DNA from 3 places in the Vibrio rubrogenes genome. Region 1 is predicted to be linked to each of the others. Evidence: predicted binding sites of a transcription regulator. Region 1 holds the regulator's gene; each other region holds the start of a gene.

What was found. The regulator PurR, encoded in region 1, represses purine synthesis genes. The targets are predictions, from matches to a motif close to TNANGNAAACGTTTNCNTNA.
Region 2: the regulator PurR is predicted to act here: its motif matches at 3,396-3,415, upstream of AC55NX_RS01255 (NCS2 family permease).
Region 3: the regulator PurR is predicted to act here: its motif matches at 1,890-1,909, upstream of purL (phosphoribosylformylglycinamidine synthase).

What each region holds. Positions count from the first base shown of each region.
Region 1 is NZ_JCARSY010000005.1:113,833-119,077, reverse strand. It holds gene mukF (chromosome partition protein MukF) at 1-1,243, opposite strand, end outside; gene cmoM (tRNA uridine 5-oxyacetic acid(34) methyltransferase CmoM) at 1,258-2,037, opposite strand; gene elyC (envelope biogenesis factor ElyC) at 2,125-2,955, shown strand; gene purR (HTH-type transcriptional repressor PurR) at 3,251-4,261, shown strand; cyclic di-GMP riboswitch class I at 4,404-4,489, shown strand; gene AC55NX_RS05835 (TfoX/Sxy family DNA transformation protein) at 4,618-5,208, shown strand.
Region 2 is NZ_JCARSY010000001.1:247,809-253,053, reverse strand. It holds gene rimK (30S ribosomal protein S6--L-glutamate ligase) at 1-326, opposite strand, end outside; gene AC55NX_RS01265 (ATP-dependent zinc protease family protein) at 323-763, opposite strand; gene AC55NX_RS01260 (aminoacyl-histidine dipeptidase) at 1,120-2,601, opposite strand; gene AC55NX_RS01255 (NCS2 family permease) at 3,434-4,723, shown strand; gene gpt (xanthine phosphoribosyltransferase) at 4,761-5,225, shown strand.
Region 3 is NZ_JCARSY010000002.1:249,876-255,120, forward strand. It holds gene purL (phosphoribosylformylglycinamidine synthase) at 1-1,748, opposite strand, end outside; gene mltF (membrane-bound lytic murein transglycosylase MltF) at 2,046-3,614, shown strand; gene AC55NX_RS03275 (hypothetical protein) at 3,803-3,934, shown strand; gene tadA (tRNA adenosine(34) deaminase TadA) at 4,168-4,698, opposite strand; gene AC55NX_RS03285 (LysR family transcriptional regulator) at 4,774-5,245, opposite strand, start outside.

The sequences.
Region 1 (5,245 bases):
CCAGCCGAACTGCCTGATCGACCACAATTCTGGCTAAATCAAAATGATGCGTTCTTGGATGTTCTGTGAGGTAATTCTTTAAAATGATGCCAAGATCAATCGGTGTACCTTGATCTTTATGCACGGTGAGCATTTCACCAATCTGTTCTGCCAACACATCGTTGACCTGTTGAAATTCTTCATATTCAACATCTTCGGGAACCTGCCCTGTGACTTCATCGTCCCGGAGAACCAAGGCTTCATCCCGCATGTCCATAAAGCGCTCCGCATCGGCAAAGGTCAGGAACCAAGGTGCCGCGAAGTAGTCATTCATTGATTGACGCAAACGCTGACTAAACGCACGGTTTTGGTCCATGTCAATTGCGGTTCGGATAAATTTATGGACATGACGGTCATAACCGATCCATAAGTCAATGGCCTGTTGGCCCCAACTAATAATTCGGTCTAGTTTAATTTGTAGCTGAAATAATATTTCCTCAATAAAATCCAGCTCGGATTCACCATAAACACATTCCTGAATATCAAGAATCTGCGTCTGCATTTCATCACCGGCAGCCTGAAGCGTGTCTTGTAACTCTTTCAACGTTGATGATGTCTCTGACAAGAGTGATTCACAGTTCTGAATCGCATCACGCCAGTCTTTGTTCAACAACTGGGCAATCTGTTCTTTAATTTCTTGTTGCTGCTCATCCATTACCCGCTGGTTGAGATCGATTTGATCAAAAATCTCACCCACGGAATATTTCAAAACCCCATAAACATTCTTTTGCCAGTGAGATACAGTGCCACCTTTTTCAGCAGCATCTTTGGCCTTGGCCATTTCATCAGCAACAATCGACAATTGAATCGATAGTTTCAGTTTAGAAAATTCACGATGACGCAGATAATAATCAGTGATGCCAATCGCCAATGGTGATAACCGATAGATACTCGCACCATCGGTCACTTCACTGGTAAAACGCCGGATAAGCCGTTGGTGAACCAAATCATTGATCGCGTTATTGGCCCGAAAAGCGGACGCTTCCCCGGTCTCATCAAAGAATCGAGTAACGATTGCAAATGCATCATGTAATTCCCCTTCACCGAGTTCGTCATCAAATCGATCCCGACTCAATACGGCAATCGCAATCAAAAAAGCGAGCCGCTCAGTATCCAGGTTGAGAGACAAGTCATGCTGCCTGACCCATCCAACCAATTCATCGATTGGTTGTACTTCGGCTTGTTGCGCCAATTCGTCTATCATTGTTTCCATCATTTTTACTTTTTTCTGGCCCATACATGAATATAACGGCCCAGAGATAAATAGGGCTCTTGCCGACATAATTGCCTTTCAAGCGCCAGTACATCTTCTTCACTGTATTCCCCCATATTCTGGCGATTACCAATGTAATCACTGAATGAACGAATACCGCTTTTACCCTCAATACTGAATCCACAAGCTTCTATCCATTGATAGACCGCCTCTGGATTCAGGCCTTTTTGCGGCTGCAACTTAAATCGTTTGCGATATGGCATACCATCCAACACATGGGGAATATTTCCGCATATGACATTTTTCAGCACCAATCCGTGATGATTGTAAAACATGATAGACGCAACGCCACCGCTCCGGACCTGAGCCAGTAATTTTTCCAGCGCATCCTTCGGGTCAGCCAACCACTCCATCACGGCATGAAACATCAATAAGTCAACCGGATCGGCGATATATTGTTGCATATCCTGCACTGCCGCATGGACAAAGCGATACTGCGCAAGCAGACCATTTTTTTCAATATCGGTCTGCGCCAACTGCAACATTTCAGAAGAAAGATCACATAACGTCACCTGATGTCCCTGCATCGCGAGCCGTTGCGATAGCTGTGCCAACCCGCCACCGGCATCCAGCACCGAAAGTGGGAACTGTTCCGGAGAAAATGATGTTAAAATAGTTTGAATATCTTCCCACACAATGATCTGACGGATCATACCTTTGTCAGAGCCATATATATTTTTTGCAAATTTGTGGGCAATATCGTCGAAATTGCGATCTTCAGTCACAGTAGCTTGAGTTATGATAACGAATCGTGCTGCTATTCTGTCATAGGAATGGCAGGAATAAAGAGGATTATTCGTTTTTAATCTCAATTGCTGTTTTTTCGGACTATTTCTTATATGTTTGAGCTTAAAAAAATCATATCTGCATTAATGATGCCCCTTCCCGCCCTGCTCATCATCGGTTTTATCGGCTTGATGATGATTATGTTTTCAACCAAAAGGAAAACCGGTTGCCTGATTGTTCTGTTCTCTTACACATTGCTGTTTCTGGCATCATTTCAACCTGTTTCTGATCGCCTTCTCGCACCACTGGAACGCAAGTATTCGGCCTTTTTACCCGTTGAAGGTAGCATCGACTACATCATGGTTCTCGGCAGTGGTCATGTCGTCGATGATCAGCTCCCACCGACATCTCAGCTTAGTCGCTCAGCACTGATGCGACTCACAGAAGGTATCCGGATTATGCGGATGTACCCGGGGGCTCGCCTGATTCTTTCCGGATATGCCGGCGGTACCCTATTCAGTCATGCCCGAATGTTGGCAAGAGTTGCCTTATCACTCGGTGTGGCAAAATCAGATATCGTGCTACTGGAAAGTGCGAAAGATACTTGGGAAGAAGCCCAGTTAGCCGCAAGTTTTGTCGGACCGAGAAAATTAGTACTCGTCACATCTGCCAGTCATATGGATCGCGCATTGCATGAATTTCAATCTGCCGGACTCAATCCAATCCCGGCACCGACCAACTACCTGTCTTATAAAAATATAGCGCAACCGTGGATAAAATATGCCCCTAAAGCGATTTATCTTGAGCAGACGGAGAAATATTGGCATGAAACATTGGGAAAATTTTGGCACTATTTGAAAAACTGGGTCGCCAATCAGGAAGCGACCGTCTCTGAACCGGTGAAACAAGAGCTGTAATATGATGCTATCTCCCTATGTTAGTCCGATTCAGGCTCGGAACAAACAGCCGAGTTCCTCATTTTGATTGCTATTACGGAACCGGCAGTCTAGAATTCGCGGTTAAAGCATATTCTATACCAGACAAAAACCGCTAAATTTAGCGGTTTTTGTCCTTATTGCCGGATAACCTCGCAATGTAATTTCAGTACGGGTTATCCGATTATATCAGTAGATAAAATCTTCATAACTCAACTTTCAATTGTAATTTGCTCCGGATTGCTGGATCTTCAGCATAAGCGACAGGACAATACCTATGGCTACGATAAAAGACGTTGCCCGCTTGGCGGGAGTTTCAACAACAACTGTTTCACATGTAATTAATAAAACTCGATTTGTGGCAGAAACGACTCAGGAAAAAGTCATGGAAGCCGTGAAGACACTGAACTATGCACCAAGTGCCGTAGCCCGGAGTCTGAAATGCAACTCAACGCGTACAATCGGGATGTTAGTGACGCAGTCTACCAACCCCTTTTTCTCTGAAGTGATTGACGGTGTTGAAAGCTATTGTTACCGACAAGGCTACACGCTCATCTTGTGTAATACCGGTGGTTTATATGAAAAACAACGTGACTATATCCGGATGCTGGCTGAGAAACGGGTCGATGGGATGTTAGTCATGTGCTCCGATCTGACCGCCGAACTTTTAGAAATGCTGGAAGCGTATAATGATATTCCCAAAGTCATTATGGACTGGGGCCCAGAAAGCTCTCAAGCTGACAAAATTATCGATAATTCAGAAGAAGGCGGCTATCTTGCAACTAAATATCTGCTTGATAAAGGTCACCGCAAGATCGCTTGTTTGAGTGGACAGTTGTCAAAAGCAGCTTGTCTGGAGCGGATTCAGGGCTTCCGCAGAGCGATGGCTGAAGTGGGTTTGACGCCCAATGAAGACTGGATTCTGGAAGGCAACTTTGAGTGTGATACTGCGGTTTTGGCGGCTGATAAAATTATTGCGATGGATGAACAACCCACTGCGGTTTTTTGCTTCAATGACACGATGGCTTTGGGACTGATGAGCCGTTTACAACAAAGAGGCATCAAGGTTCCTGAAGATATCTCGGTAATCGGTTACGACAATATTGAGATCTCTGAATATTTTTCTCCGCCACTGACAACCATTCACCAACCGAAACGTCGGGTCGGAAAAAATGCTTTTGAAATCTTATTGGAACGGATCAAAAGTAAAGAACATGAGCGCCGTACGTTTGAAATGCATCCTGAAATTGTGGAACGCAATACCGTTAAAGATTTAAACAAAAATTAACACCTGATTGACATTTTGTTGGAGGGAGGTCATTCCTCCAACCACTTTCTTTCTATTGATAACCTTTATTAATTGGACTAGAATCACACATTGTGGAGTGATTATTAGGATAGTTACTTCATAATTCCGTACTGGAAAAGTGTCACGCACAGGGCAAACCATCTGAAAAGATGGGACGCAAAGCCTCCGGCCTAAACCATGAAGATGATAGGTAGCGGGGTTACCGATGGCAAAAATGCATTTCATGTTCGTCAATCATTTGACGTTTTGTTAACATACTTCCTGCATTCTTTTGCTAAATTCTCGGACCTGACTTTGGTGGCGTATTCATTTAAAAATACACCGAGACGTAAAGCATGGATAAACCAATTCTTAGAGATTCAATGCGGCTTTTTGAACAACTGGGCCGTGTCAAATCACGCTCAATGTTCGGCGGGTTTGGTATTTTCGTAAACGACATAATGTTTGCACTTGTCGTTCAAGACAAACTACATATACGAGCAGACAGTCACTCACTGGAAACGTTTAAAGCAAAAGGTTTTGAACCTTATGTGTATACAAAGCGCGGTTTTCCTGTTGTGACTAAGTATTTTGCACTTCCCGCTGACTATTGGGATGATGTCAATACGATTCTTAATATCGCCAAACAAGCCTATTTGAATGCAAAAGATGAAAAAACGACTCATGTAGAGACAAAACCGCAACGATTGAAAGATCTACCGAATCTTCGCCTGGCAACCGAACGGATGCTACGCAAAGCAGGTATTCATTCCGTTGAAGAACTTCATCAGAGAGGTTCTCTCAGTGCATATAAAGCGATTTTGAACTCTCATCCTTCTACACAACCACCGCTAGAGCTCTTATGGGCATTAGAAGGTGCGATTGAAGGAAAGCACTGGTCAGTGATTTCTCAGGCAAGACGCGATGAGCTGGCTCGGCAAATTTAATTTGTTGAACAAGCTTCCCCCTATCGTATACATGCCC
Region 2 (5,245 bases), on a different contig from region 1:
CTGGACAGTAATTGCATGGAGCGAAGTTTGTCTCTGGAACGGCTGATGGCGACGGATTCATTCACTGGATAAACCCCCATCATTTCAAACTGACGTAAGACTGCCGTGCCATAAAAAGTCACCGATGCCCCGATGCGAGGAATAATGGCATCAAACCCAGATAACTGCTCCCCTTTAAAATGGATTTCAGGTTTTTCTGAGTTGATATTCATGTAACAACGTAAGGCGTCGATCACTTTATATTCATGTCCTCGCTCTTTACATGCTTCTATCAGTCGCTGAGTTGAATAGAGCGAACTATTTCTCGAAAGAATGCCAAATTTCATCTGTTATCACCAGAAGTCAGTAGAAATGATGCATCCGGGTCAACGATGATTCTCGGGCGCATCGCTGTCCTGCCTAATAACATTCGGAATGCCATATTTTCACGGTTCGTCAGCGTAATATCGACTGGCCATTGCTCCGTACCAAGCTTGATCTCTGTACGGATTACATAACGTTTTTCCTCATAGCCGCCGGAGTTTCTGACGATGCGTCGGTCGATTACTGGCGCCTCACAAATGACAACTTCTGAATCGTCCTTTTGATGGGGATGTAACCAGAATCGTACCCATTGTACGCCTTCTTTTTTGAAGGTTTTTACTTTAAATGCGTGGAGACAAGATGTCTTTGCGCCAGTATCGATCTTTGCATTGATCGTGTGAATTCCCAAAGCTGGAAGACTGAGTGTTTCTCTCCAGCCAATCATAATTTTTTCATTCATTTTTATGTTCTTCGATTAATAGACGTTGAATCGATAGGAAAGGCGCTGGGCAATTTTATTCCTGCAAGGCTATTCCCCCATTGGCAATCATAGCTATTAGGGAGCATCTTATACAGAAGCGCGCTTAATTTTTAAACAGATGTGACTTTGCCTGAGGGAACACTACCAGCAGTTTCAGTATTGAGCGAATAAAAAAATTATCCGTAACGATAAATAATCATGATGGATGCCGTACACTGAAACTTGCGACTAAATTATTTTTATTTTCAATAAGATAGATTGCTTGATTTTACATCATGTTCGAGTAGTGTGCACCGTAGCGGACGGTGCTATTTTCCGCTACGGTATATCATGACTTAGTCTTTTTCGGGGATGCTTTTCAGCATGACGATCATTTGTTCCCAGAATTGCTGAACCGTGCTGATCTGCACTTTTTCATCCGGAGAATGCGGGAACTTAATGGTCGGACCGAACGACACCATGTCCATATCCGGATAGGGGCGCTTAAATAATCCACACTCGAGGCCTGCGTGGATCACCATAATATTCGGTTTATGGCCATAGATATTCTCGTACTGCTCTCTGAAAATGGCCATAATGGCTGAATTCGTATCAGGCTTCCAACCAGGATAAGCATCATAGAAATTAACTTTCGCATGTGCGAGCTCGGCAATAGACCTCAGACTGCTTTCTACCTGTTGACGACCAGAGTCGATTAAAGAACGAACCAAACTGAGGATCGAAATCGTTGATGCTTCAGTCTTGACGACCCCTATATTCAGTGATGTTTCGACCACACCGGGAAAATCATCACTCATGCGAATCACGCCATTGGGACTGGCATTGAGTGTTGCAATGAAACGTTGCTGAGTCGATAAATCAAATACCTGATGTTGTTTCGGGTTCAGCTCAATGTCATGGCATTCAGTTATGATATTCCCTTCAGCTTGTTCCAGCTCCTGACGAATCGTTGCGGTGAAACATTGGAATGCTTCAGTCAGTTTGGATACATTTTCTGCAGGCAGACATAAAGTAACAAAACTTTCACGAGGAATGGCATTTCTCAGCGAGCCGCCTTGAAAATCAATCAGCCGGAGCGCGAGGGGTTCGGCATGTTGCGCCAAAAATCGGGCGAAGAGTTTATTGGCATTGCCCCGGCCGAGATGGATATCACAGCCAGAATGGCCGCCTTTGAGACCTTTGAGCTGGAGTTTTCGGACCACATGATTTGCCGGAACTTGACAGCGTTCAATATCAAAAGCGAGCAGTCCGTTAATTCCTCCGGCGCATCCGACGTAAACTTCCCCTTCCTGCTCTGAGTCGGTATTTAGCAGGATCTCTCCTTCAAGGTAACCTGCTTCCAGACCAAATGCACCGGTCATACCGGCTTCTTCATTGATCGTTAACAGCACTTCTAAAGGACCGTGTTGGATGTTGTCTGAGGCTAAAACCGCCAGACAGGTTGCCATTCCGATACCATTGTCTGCACCGAGAGTCGTGCCTTGAGCGGTGACCCAGTCACCATCGATATAAGGACGAATCGGATCTTGTTCGAAGTTATGAACGGTCTCTTCATTTTTCTGAGGTACCATATCCAGATGCGCTTGCAGCACGACACCCTTTCGGTTTTCCATACCTGATGTTGCTGGTTTCTTAATAAAAATATTACCCGTTGGATCCCGTCTGACATCAAATGATTGCCCTTGAGCCCATTCGATAATGTATTGCGCCAGATTTTCTTCATGGTATGAAGGATGCGGGATAGAACATATTTTATCGAAAAACTTCCAGACGAGAGAGGGTGAAAGTTGACTAATTTCGGATTGGAATTCTGACACTGAAGACTCCTGTTTCACAAGGTGGTCAATGAAAAGTGGATCAAATCAAACTGAATTGGTGCTTAAGGCTTCATTGTACTGAAGCATTCGTTAGTGAAGACAAGCTTGTACTGAAGACCCATGCGCACCAGTCGATAGCAAGAGAATATCACCCTCATCATGCAGGGGATAGCATGAGAAATGTTTTTTAAAAATAAATATGAGCTTAGTTGGTTATTGGTGGTTGTCATTAAGGAATAAATTTTCACAAAATAGAGGTGTTTTGGTAATTTAATTACATAAATCTCAATATAAAATAACTCTCGCGCGGTTTATTTGATTTTTGTCACTATAATATTGTAATAAATTTTCTTTATGGTATATTTAACTCTGTTTGCAATGCTTCTATTTAACCAGTTTATGGAGTTGCCTGAATGAAGCACTTCCCCGGCGAGATTGATGGGGGATATTCGGGAGCCTGGCTTGACCAATTTGCTCTGATGGTCTGTTGTAGAGTTGGAAACGATAGAAACTTGCAGCTCGGACATTTTTGTTCACCCCTAAATTTTATTGGAAGATTTTGACCCCTTTCCAGCGCCACTTCATGTGAAGTGGCGTTTTTTTATCCTTATTATACGGTATTGCCTGCCACCCTTATGAAGTCACAGATGGGGATGACAAGCGTATTTTTGATGATTTTTATAATGTAAATCGGAATATTTACAAGGTTTCATAAACTTGACTATTAGGTCAGTTTTTATATCAATTACGCTAGAATTTGCCGTCTTTACTCTCTATAATCGCCCCCCAATCGTTTACGCAACCGTTTACTTGAATCTACACAGGAACCATCATGCTCGAGAAGCTATTTAAACTGAGTGAACATGGGACAACCATGCGAACAGAAGTCATTGCGGGAATTACGACTTTTCTGACCATGGCTTACATCATTTTTGTCAATCCAGCGATCTTAGCCGATACAGGCATGGATCGTGGCGCTGTTTTTGTTGCAACCTGTCTGGCAGCCGCCGTTGGTTGTTTCATTATGGGCTTTATCGCAAATTATCCGATTGCGTTGGCTCCCGGGATGGGACTGAATGCATTTTTCACCTATACCGTCGTGCTTGGTATGGGGTACACGTGGCAGGTTGCTTTGGCTGCGGTATTTGCTTCAGGTGTGTTGTTCATCTTGCTGAGTTTATTTAAGATTCGGGAATGGATTATCAATTCGATACCGATGTCTTTGAGAACCGGTATATCATCGGGGATCGGTCTGTTTCTTGCTTTTATCGCGTTAAAAAATGCAGGTATCATCGTTGATAATCCAGCTACACTGGTTTCTCTTGGTCATATTACTTCGCTGCATTGTGTTTTAGGCGCCCTCGGTTTCTTTCTCACGATCGCACTGGTTTATCGTAATGTGAAAGGCGGTGTGATGATTTCTATTCTGGCAATCAGTGCGATTGGCCTGATGCTGGGTGATGTTCACTGGGGCGGTTTGATTTCTATGCCACCGAGCATTGCTCCGACATTTTTACAACTGGATTTCTCCGCGCTGTTAGATGTCGGCATGATTTCGGTTGTATTTGCATTCTTGTTTGTCGATCTGTTTGATACGGCCGGAACATTAGTGGGCGTTGCTCAAAAAGCTGATCTCATCGGTGAAGACGGAAAAATTCCTCGTCTGAACCGGGCATTATTGGCTGATTCTTCAGCAACCGTTGCTGGAGCGTTACTCGGAACATCGAATACGACTTCTTATATTGAAAGTGCTGCTGGTGTCGCGACTGGCGGACGGACTGGATTGACGGCTGTTGTGGTTGGAATTCTCTTCCTGTTTGCTTTATTCTTTGCGCCTCTTGCAGGGATGATTCCCGCGTATGCAACCGCAGGTGCGCTGCTTTATGTTTCTATTCTGATGCTCTCTGGATTGGTTGGTATTGACTGGCGTGATCTCACAGAGGCTGCTCCCGTTGTTGTGACTTGTTTAATGATGCCTCTCACATCTTCAATTGCAGAAGGTATCTCTTTAGGTTTTATTTCCTATGCAGTGATTAAACTCTTGAGTGGTAAAGCCCGTCATGTTTCACTCAGCGTGTGGTTCATGGCTGCGATTTTTGTTGTAAAATATATCGCAGGTTAACGAATTAGATTTTAGATAAAAAATTGGATAGAAAACAATGAGCAAAAGATTCCTGATTACATGGGATAATATGCAGATGTATTGTCGTCAGCTTGCTGAGCGCCAGATGCCCGCAGAACAGTGGAAAGGTCTGATAGGGGTGAGTCGCGGTGGACTTGTGCCAGCCGCAATTCTTGCCCGAGAATTGGGTATTCGTTACGTCGATACTATCTGTATTTCTAGCTATGACCATGATCATCAGCGAGATATGAGCATACTGAAAGCACCTGAACATGATGGTGAAGGGTATTTGATTGTTGATGACTTGGTAGATAGTGGTGATACAGCACGTAAAATTCGCGAATTGTATCCAAAAGCGAAACTTGTGACTGTATGTGCCAAGCCAGCCGGTAAAGATTTAGTCGATGAATATATCGTTGATGTTGCTCAGGATACATGGATTGAACAACCTTGGGATACTGTACTATCCTATGTTGAGCCAGTGAATCGTAAGCTGAAATAGATTTTTTCGTATGAATTGAT
Region 3 (5,245 bases), on a different contig from region 1:
TCTTCCGTCGCAGTGCCGACCACCGCATAAGGAGCACGTTCACGACGACAGATCGCATCAAAGGTTTCCATATGCTCAGGCGCAACCGCCAAAACATAACGCTCCTGCGATTCATTACACCAGATTTCCAGCGGGCTCATGCCCGGCTCATCATTCGGCACGTCACGCAACTGGAATTTACCGCCGCGTTCGCCGTCATTGACCAACTCCGGCAACGCATTCGAAATCCCACCGGCACCGACATCATGAATAAAGGCTATCGGGTTGTTTTCTCCCAACTGCCAACAACGGTCAATCACTTCCTGACAACGGCGCTCCATCTCAGGGTTTTCCCGTTGAACCGAAGCAAAGTCCAGATCCTCAGCCGACTGGCCGGAAGCCATCGAAGATGCGGCACCGCCGCCCAAACCGATGTTCATCGCCGGGCCACCCAGCACAATCAGGCTCGCACCGACCGGAATCTCTTTCTTCTGAATATGGTCTGCGCGAATGTTCCCCATCCCACCGGCAATCATGATCGGCTTATGATAACCACGAACTTCTTCACCGGCGTGAGACGTCACTTTCTCTTCATAGGTACGGAAATACCCCAACAGATTCGGACGACCAAATTCATTGTTAAATGCCGCGCCGCCCAATGGGCCTTCAATCATGATGTCCAACGCATTGACTATACGACCCGGTTTACCGAAATCGGTCTCCCATGGCTGTTCAAAATGCGGAATACGCAGGTTAGAAACTGTAAAACCAACCAAACCGGCTTTCGGTTTGCCGCCAATCCCGGTGGCGCCCTCATCACGAATTTCACCGCCGCTTCCGGTTGAAGCACCCGGCCAAGGCGAAATAGCAGTCGGGTGGTTATGAGTTTCCACCTTCATCAGGATATGGGTATCTTCCGTATGGTAGTTGTACTGACGCGTCTGCGGATCAGGGAAGAAACGACCGACTTTAGAACCGGTCATGACCGCTGCATTATCTTTGTAGGCAGACAACACATAATCCGGCGTCGTTTCGTAGGTATTCTTAATCATCTTAAACAGGGATTTTTCCTGTTCAACCCCGTCAATCGTCCAGTCCGCATTAAAAATCTTGTGCCGACAATGCTCTGAGTTTGCCTGTGCAAACATCATCAGTTCAATGTCATTTGGATTACGGCCAAGTTTGATAAAGCTCTCCACCAGATAGTCGATTTCATCTTCAGCCAGTGCCAAACCCAGTGTAAGGTTGGCCTGTTCCAATGCTTTGCGTCCGCCGCCAAGCACATCAACCGCGGTAACCGCTGCCGGTGTCGCACTGTGGAATAGCTGAGCAGCCGACTCCAGATCGGCGAAAACCACCTCCATCATGCGATCATGGAGTAAACCTTGTAGTACGATGTGCTCCGCATCAGTCAATGTTGTTGAGGACTCAATATAATAGGCCGTCCCCCGCTCCAAACGTTTGACTTTATCGAGACCGCAGTTATGTGCAATATCGCTCGACTTCGATGACCACGGAGAAATGGTGCCCGGACGCGGCGTAACCAGCAACAATAAACCTTCTGGCTGATGCTCTTCAATTGTCGGGCCATAAGTCAGCAATTTTTCTAATTTCTCTGTTTCTTGACGATCCAAATCGGCTGTCAAATCAGCAAAGTGCATAAATTCTGCGTAAATACCGGTCACGGGCAAACGCAGCTCGCGACACCGTTCAAGAAGTTTGTTTACTCGGAATTCAGAAAGCGCTGGGGAGCCACGGAAAATTCTCATGTGCTTAGGTCTCTGTTGCTGTTGGTTAAGATAGTATTGGAATAAATTCAAACAATTAAATTGAAAAAACTTGAATACATACCAATTTTACCTATGTTGTGCGGCCGCATTATAAAGGAATTATTTTTGTGATGTAACACCAAACGCAACCGTTTGCGTCATTTTTTTTATGAATTTTGAAATCTCTCGCTTTCATGCCATTCTCAGCGACATAATTTACCATTTTATACATCAAAAAGTTGCGATTCGGTGGTGCTTTGATATAAAAGCATCATGATGAGAAGAGATAAGTTGTACATGACCCGAATATTCCAACGTCAGGCCCAGAGCATCCTCGCTTTTGTATTCATGGTAACCCTACTCAGCGGCTGTCAGATCGACTCCAAACCGAAAAGCGAACTCGACCAGATCCGTGAGCGAGGAGTGTTACGTGTCGGCACCCTGAACAATCAGCTCTCCTATTTTATCGGGCCGGAAGGACCATCGGGCATGGATTATGAACTGGCACGCGAATTTGCCAAATCCCTCGGTGTCAAACTGGAAATGAAACCCGTGTATCGTGTTGCTGCGCTTTTCCCTGCCTTGGAAAGAGGAGAAGTCGATATTATTGCCGCAGGTCAGATCCAAAATACCCAACGCATCCAAAAATTCCGGCCCGGCCCTGCTTATTACTATGTCAGTCAGCAAATTGTTTACCGTCAGGGTCAGTGGCACCCCCGTAACATGCATCAACTGATTCAAAAACAGCAAGAGCTGTTAAACACACCAGAACAGGACAAGGTATTAAATGTTGTCGATGATTCTCACTTTGAACAAACACTGGTGCGACTCAAGAAGAAATATCCTCAATTTCAGTTTCAGATAAAAGCGGATTCAGATGTTCATGATTTGTTGAAAGAAGTCTCTCAGGGAGAGTTGATGTTTACCATCGCTGACTCGGTTGAAATCTCTCTGGCACAACGCATCTATCCCGATTTAGCCACGGCATTTGAAATTACCGATGATCAGCCCATCTCTTGGTTTATCCGTCGTTCGGATGATGAAAGCCTCTATGCACTGATGATTGAATTTTTCGGCAATCAGAAACAAGCCGGTACCATAGCTTCGCTTGAAGAAAAATATATCGGCCATATCGGTACGTTTGATTATGTGGATACCAGAGCATTTATTCGTGCACTGGACAGCAGGCTACCTCAGTGGATGCCACTATTCCAAAAATATGCGAGTGAATTTGACTGGCGTCTCATCGCGGCATTGTCTTACCAGGAATCTCACTGGAACCCCAGAGCCAAATCACCGACCGGAGTGCGGGGGATGATGATGCTCACGTTAACGACCGCGAAATCCGTTGGGATCACCAACCGGCTCAATCCGGAACAGTCTATTCGAGGCGGTGTCAGATATCTGCGTCGGATGGTCAGTCGCGTCCCTGATTCAATTCCCGATCATGAAAAAATCTGGTTCGCTTTGGCATCTTACAATATGGGTTACGGACACATGATGGATGCGCGTCACCTGACCAAACAGCAAGGCGGAGATCCGAATGCTTGGGGAGAAGTCAAAGATCGCCTTCCTCTGCTGAGAAAGCGTCGTTATTTCAGTCAAACCCGTTACGGTTACGCCCGGGGTGATGAAGCGCTGGCCTATGTCGAAAATATCCGCCGCTATTACCAAAGTATGATCGGTCACATCAACGCAAAAACAGCAGCAGATAGCGATAGTACCAGTGTCGATGATCTCACGGTCATTCAGGCAATGATTCCTGATGCGGATGAAGCCACAGAACCGGATCCGGCTGTTGAAGATATTGAACCCGATGAACATACAGCCACAACCGCGGATACCAGCGAGGCGGCAACACAATAACGGTATTCAATGCTTGATTTTTGTAATGGAAAACCTTACATATTAGAGATACCCGACGTTCGTCGGGTTCATCTTCCGGTCATAATACATCTGTAAAAGACAATTGTCTGATTCTTGAAGCTGATGACAGGCGCTCAAGAAGAGATTGTACTGACTATTTATTGGTATTTTTGAAAGGAGGTTAATCCATGCTGAAAAAAAGATTGAAGTCCAAGCATTTATGGCGGACAACAGCAGCGATTCACCGCAAACGTAAGCTCGCGAACAATAAAAAGAAAATTTTTGCTCGTCACCGGGCTTTTACTCATCAGACTGCCTGAGCGTACTGACTCAGCAGTCTGAATCACTATCCCACAACGGGAATATCCAGTAACCACAGACGTCTCCTTCCCAAAATCAAAAGAAGGAGACAGTATTCTCCCGGCACCCTACCATCATTTTAGGCTCGTCAGCGACCAGTAATTTTTACTTTATTTTGTTACTTCCGTTGTTTCACATTTGGCTTTATGTACCGCTGATCAATCTATATCTGCGCCATAGGCTGATATCACTATCAGGCTGGCGGCTCATCGGATTGATGATTTTCCCGTTGCTGACGCTTGGTATCTTTAATCTCCCGACGCCGACGCCGGAAAAAGCCTTGCAGCTGTTCACGACATTCTGTTGCAAGTAACCCAGGTTCAATCTGCGCATAATGATAAGCCACATCACTCTCAAATAAGTTCATCACGGTGCCTGCTGCACCGGCTTTCAAGTCCGATGCACCAAAAACAATCCGTTTGACCCGGCTGTGCAATAACGCACCGGCACACATTGGGCAAGGCTCCAGCGTGACATACAGTGTCGAGTCCACCAGCCGATAGTTTTCCAACACTTGCCCGGCTTTGCGCAAGACCTGAATTTCCGCATGGGCTGTCGCATCATGGGTGGTGATTGACCGATTCCAGCCCTCCGCAATAATCTGACCGTCTTTGACCAATACGGCTCCGACCGGAACTTCCCCTTCCAGCTCCGCTTGATGTGCCAGTTGGATCGCCCGGCGCATAAACCGTTCATCGTCAGCAGAAAAATGTTGCGCCTGCATGAATACTCTGTCTCTTGGTATCTTATCCTTGACCGCATTATACCCTGAATTATTGCCAGATGTTGTACGCCGATATCACCTGTGTTTGCCCTTTTCTGAAAGGGACTCATAAAGATAGTCAGACAGTAAACGAACTTTCGGTGAGATATGCCGATTTTGCGGATACAGCGCCCAGACGCCTTCCCGATCATCCCGATAACGCGTCAATACTTCTACCAGCTGGCCGCTCGCGAGATACGGTTCCACATAGTAATCCGGTAGCTGAGCGAGCCCCATCCCTTTTAATGCCGCATCAAGCAACACCACGCCACTGTTACAGCGGATGCGTCCGCGGATTCCCAGAGAGCGGGCATGATGATGATCTTTGAAACGCCAGTGATCATAAGTACCGACCAGACACTGATGTTTGGATAATTCGGATAAGGTGTACGGTTCACCATACTGCGCCAGATATGCCGGTGCTGCACACACATGCAACCGTCTGGGGCTTAACTTCCTGACGACAAAGCTGGAATCATGTAATTGCCCGAGTCGAATTGCCAGATCA